Regions from separate parts of the Mesorhizobium sp. CNPSo 4671 genome, predicted to be linked through region 1. Evidence: predicted binding sites of a transcription regulator. Region 1 holds the regulator's gene; the other holds the start of a gene.
What was found. The regulator LexA, encoded in region 1, represses DNA repair genes until DNA is damaged. The targets are predictions, from matches to a motif close to TGTTCNNNNTGTGTTCNG.
Positions count from the first base shown of each region.

Region 2: the regulator LexA is predicted to act here: its motif matches at 1,036-1,053, upstream of AC04SF_RS02865 (PA0069 family radical SAM protein).

Region 1 is NZ_JBWLUW010000006.1:171,310-173,510, forward strand. Features, by position in the region: gene AC04SF_RS18900 (GntR family transcriptional regulator) at 1-196, shown strand, start outside; gene lexA (transcriptional repressor LexA) at 635-1,372, shown strand; gene AC04SF_RS18910 (ComEC/Rec2 family competence protein) at 1,366-2,201, opposite strand, start outside.
Region 2 is NZ_JBWLUW010000001.1:647,465-649,665, reverse strand. Features, by position in the region: gene AC04SF_RS02875 (hypothetical protein) at 1-303, opposite strand, end outside; gene AC04SF_RS02870 (glycosyltransferase) at 450-977, opposite strand; gene AC04SF_RS02865 (PA0069 family radical SAM protein) at 1,128-2,201, shown strand, end outside.

The DNA of each region.
Region 1 (2,201 bases):
CTTGCGCGAGGCGATCGCAATCGAGCATCACACCGAGATCATGGAAGCGGCGCTCGATCGCGACGTGGAGCGAGCAAAAGCACTGATGACGGCGCATATCGGCTACACGCTGCACGTCTATGTGCACAGCGAAGACAGCGGCGCCAACAACACCTACGCCGCACGTGCCGGCAGTCTGAAAGCGGTTTCCGGATGACCTTGCCGCGGCGCGTCATCTCCGGCGGCAAAATCGATGCCGGCGCCTATGCGCAGGTTCTGGCCGGAGCGATGCCGGGAGCCTGAACGCGTTCTATCCCCGCATAGCCAGCGATTGTTGACGTTTTGATTTCGTTTCGTTCCGCCGAAAATGGATCCGTTCGCCATACAATCCACCCTGAGAATGCCTTTCAAACGCCTGATGCCAAACAGGATAAGAGGATACGCCACAGGCTATTAACCATAATGATTTCAATGCACGTGCCGACGGTGAAGGTGGTCGGTTGACGCCTGCCACCCGGAGCGAAAATTTCTGGGGCCTTAACAAATTCACTAAACTTTAAACAGTTGCAGAACACAACTGGAACAGATAGTGTTTGTTCTGGGTTTGTTTTTCGATTCTGGTTCACACCCTTCGTTCAATGCCTTGGGGGCCGCCATGCTGACACGCAAGCAACATGAACTGCTGATGTTCATTCATGAACGGCTCAAGGAAAGCGGCATTCCGCCTTCCTTCGACGAGATGAAGGAAGCGCTCGATCTTGCCTCCAAGTCGGGGATCCATCGACTGATCACGGCACTGGAGGAACGTGGCTTCATTCGCCGGCTGCCGAACCGGGCACGCGCGCTGGAAGTGCTGCGGTTGCCGGATTCGATCGCGCCCGGCCTCAACGCGGCAAAGAAATTCTCGCCGAGCGTCATCCAGGGCAGTCTCGGTCAGGGCGGCCTTGGCCGCCAGATCAAGCCGGCACCATCGCGCCTGCCCTCCGCCGGCAATGATGACGACGCGGTCTCCGCCGTGTCGATCCCGGTGATGGGCCGTATCGCCGCCGGTGTGCCGATCGATGCCATCCAGCATCAGACGCATTCGATCTCGGTGCCGCCGGACATGATCATGGGTGGCGAGCACTATGCGCTGGAGGTCAAGGGCGACTCGATGATCGAGGCTGGCATCTTCGATGGCGACACGGTCATTATCCGCAACGCCGACACGGCAAGCCCGGGCGAGATCGTCGTCGCCCTGGTCGACGAGGAGGAAGCGACGCTGAAACGGTTCCGCCGCAAGGGAGCCTCGATTGCGCTCGAAGCCGCCAACCCGGCCTACGAGACGCGCATTTTCGGGCCCGACAGGGTCAAGGTGCAAGGCAAGCTGGTCGGGTTGATCCGGCGCTACTGAGCAGGCACGGCCTTCTTTTCAGGTTTTTGATAGGGCGCCAGCCCCCTCGCCTCGCGTGAAAATTTTCGCTGCGCATGCCAGGGCCGATACGGTCCATCCACCGCGAAACTGACGATTGGCGGACCGGTCGCCGATTGGCGGTCGAAGAAGACGGCGCCACTGCCCTTTCGGGCCAGTTGCCGTCTGGTAACGACAAGAACCAGCGGATTGTGGCAGGCATCATAGCCTGTCGCGTCATTGACGACGATCAGATCGGCAAAACCGCAGGCCTTCCAGGTGGCCTTGCGGTCTTCGACATGTGCGATGATCGCACCCGACGGGTGCCGGGCAAGACAGACACCATCCGTGCAATAGAATGGCGCTCCAGGCGGGAGGTTGACGGCATCGGCAATGCCGAATTGCCCGTCCGCCTTGTCGAACATCTCCGGCGCGACGATGGTTTCGGACACCAGCGCGCGTTTCCAATTGTCGACGGTGAACTCGTTCGGGCGAGCCCGGCTGACCGCGAGTTCGCCGCCGCCGATCGGCACCGCGACCAGCCGCGCATCTTCCGAGATAAGCACATCCGGCGTGCGCGTATCCGACACCGTCAACAGTCCGGCAAGCGCGAAGGGCAGTGCCGCGAGCCGCAGCCATGTCGTCGCCATCGTCGCGATGACCAGGGCAATCGTCACCAGCAGGACGGAGTGCTGCGAAATCAGCCCGACCGCATCGACGGGAGAGCGTTCCGATATCCACGCCGATATGGCGATCATCGCCGTCAGGCCTTTGCCCATCAAGTGGAGAAAAGGCCCGTCCAAACCAAAGGGCATTGTCAAAGCGCTGACAA
Region 2 (2,201 bases), on a different contig from region 1:
AAGGACCAGGCCTGAAAACAGGCCGTCGGAACGCAGCGCATCGACCACCGCGGCTCGCTCGACACCGGAAAACATCGTCTCCCCAACATTGTCGGCAGGACGGGCGCGCTTTGCGCCCAGCCAATGCATCCGGCGCCCAGGCATGGTGCGCGCCAGCATGAACATCGGCAGCCAGGCCGGGTTTTCGCGCAGGTCCGTGAGATAGGTCGGAATGCGCACGGCAATGCGCCGCAGCAGACTCCCATTGCGGGCAATGGCTTCGAGACTGGCGGCGCCGGATTTTTCTGATGTTGAAAGGCTCATCGGATCCTCTTCTATGAGGGTGACACCCGATGCCGCATCGGTGCTCACCACTCGTATGACCCAAACCCAATTCACCCACCTCGGGGGAAGGCTAACCCCGCGTCAGGTTTTGTGCAATGCACAATGGACAGAGCAGATGCAAAAAATCACTTTGGGCCGCGGTGCTGCTGCTTCGGCGGCGCCACCCAGATCTCGGCGTCGAGCTTCTTCGTCGCCAGGCCGCGCGCCAGAGCCTCGGCGCTGCCGGCGCTCTTCGACAGCGATGCGGCCTGCCGTTTGCTGATCACCAGCCCGTCGGCGAGCGCGCGATTTCCTGAAAAGACCCGGGCCAGGAACGGCGTGCGGCTGCCGCGTGCGCGAGAAAACCGCGCCGCCATGGTTTGCTTCGCCGTGTGGACGACGACCGCTTCGATCCAGCCCTCCACCAGCCGCGCGCCCGGCTCCAGCAGCAGCAGCCAGTCCCCCTTGGCCTGCCGGATGCCGGCGGAGATACCGCCGCTTGCCACATAGTGGCAGCCGGCATGCTCGGCGACATGATGCGTCTGGTCGGTCGAGCCGGTGTCGCAGACGACGACTTCGCGCACAACACCCTCGACCGCGCCGCCGATCAGCGAGGCGAGCGTGCGGGCGAGAGCCTCCTCGTCATTACGCGTTTCGATGAGAACACTGAGCATGTTTAGCCGAATAGCGGAAAGCCGCGCACAGCGCCAGTTTTTGCGGCGCAGCATAAAAAGTTCTTGCTTTGTTCTCATTGGCCAAATAGGAATAATTTCATGAACAGAGCGATTCGACACAACATGGACAGTCCCTGGGAGCGGGCCAAGATGGAACCGATCGTGCGCGCCGACATTGCAGCCTTCGGAGCAGGACGCGCCGAAATGGCCAATGCGATGATCGAGCAGAGCGGCATGCGTATCCGTCCGGACCGCAACCGCGGCCGGTCGGCGGGCATCAATCCGTCCGGCCGCTTCGAACCGGTCAGCCGGCATGTCTTCGACGATGGCTGGAGTTCGCTGGAGGAACTGCCGCCGTTCAAGACCGAGGTGCAGGTCGAAAAGCCGCGCGCCATCATCACCCGCAATGAATCGCCCGACATTTCCTTCGACCGATCGATCAACCCCTATCGCGGCTGCGAACATGGGTGCGTCTATTGTTTCGCACGGCCGACGCATGCGTTCATGGGCCTGTCGCCGGGGCTGGATTTCGAATCCAAGCTGTTCGCCAAGCCGGATGCGGCGCGGCTGCTCGACAAGGAACTGTCGAAGGACGGCTACCAGCCGCGCACCATCGCCATCGGCACCAACACCGATCCCTACCAGCCGATCGAAAAGCAGTACCGGATCATGCGCGAGATCCTGGAAGTGCTGGAGGCGCGCGGCCATCCGGTCGGCATCGTCACCAAATCCGCTCTGGTGACGCGCGACATCGACATCTTGTCGCGCATGGCCGAACGTGGACTGGCCAAGGTGGCGCTGTCGGTGACGACGATGGACCGCATGCTGGCCAGGACGATGGAGCCCCGAGCGTCGACGCCGACCAAGCGGCTGGAGGCGATCCGGCAGCTGTCAGATGCCGGCATTCCGACTTCGGTCATGGTGGCGCCGATCATCCCCGGCCTCACCGACCAGGAGATGGAGCGGATCCTCGATTCGGCACGAGCCGCCGGCGCGCGCGAGGCGGGTTATGTCGTGCTGCGCCTGCCGCTGGAAGTCAGCCCGATCTTCAAGGACTGGCTGCTGCGCCACTATCCCGACCGCTACCGCCACGTGATGTCGCTGATCCGCTCGATGCGCGACGGCAAGGACTACGATTCGGAATGGGGCAAGCGCATGAAGGGAGCCGGACCCTATGCCTGGCAGATCGGCCGCCGTTTCGAGATCACCGCCAAGCGGCTCGGC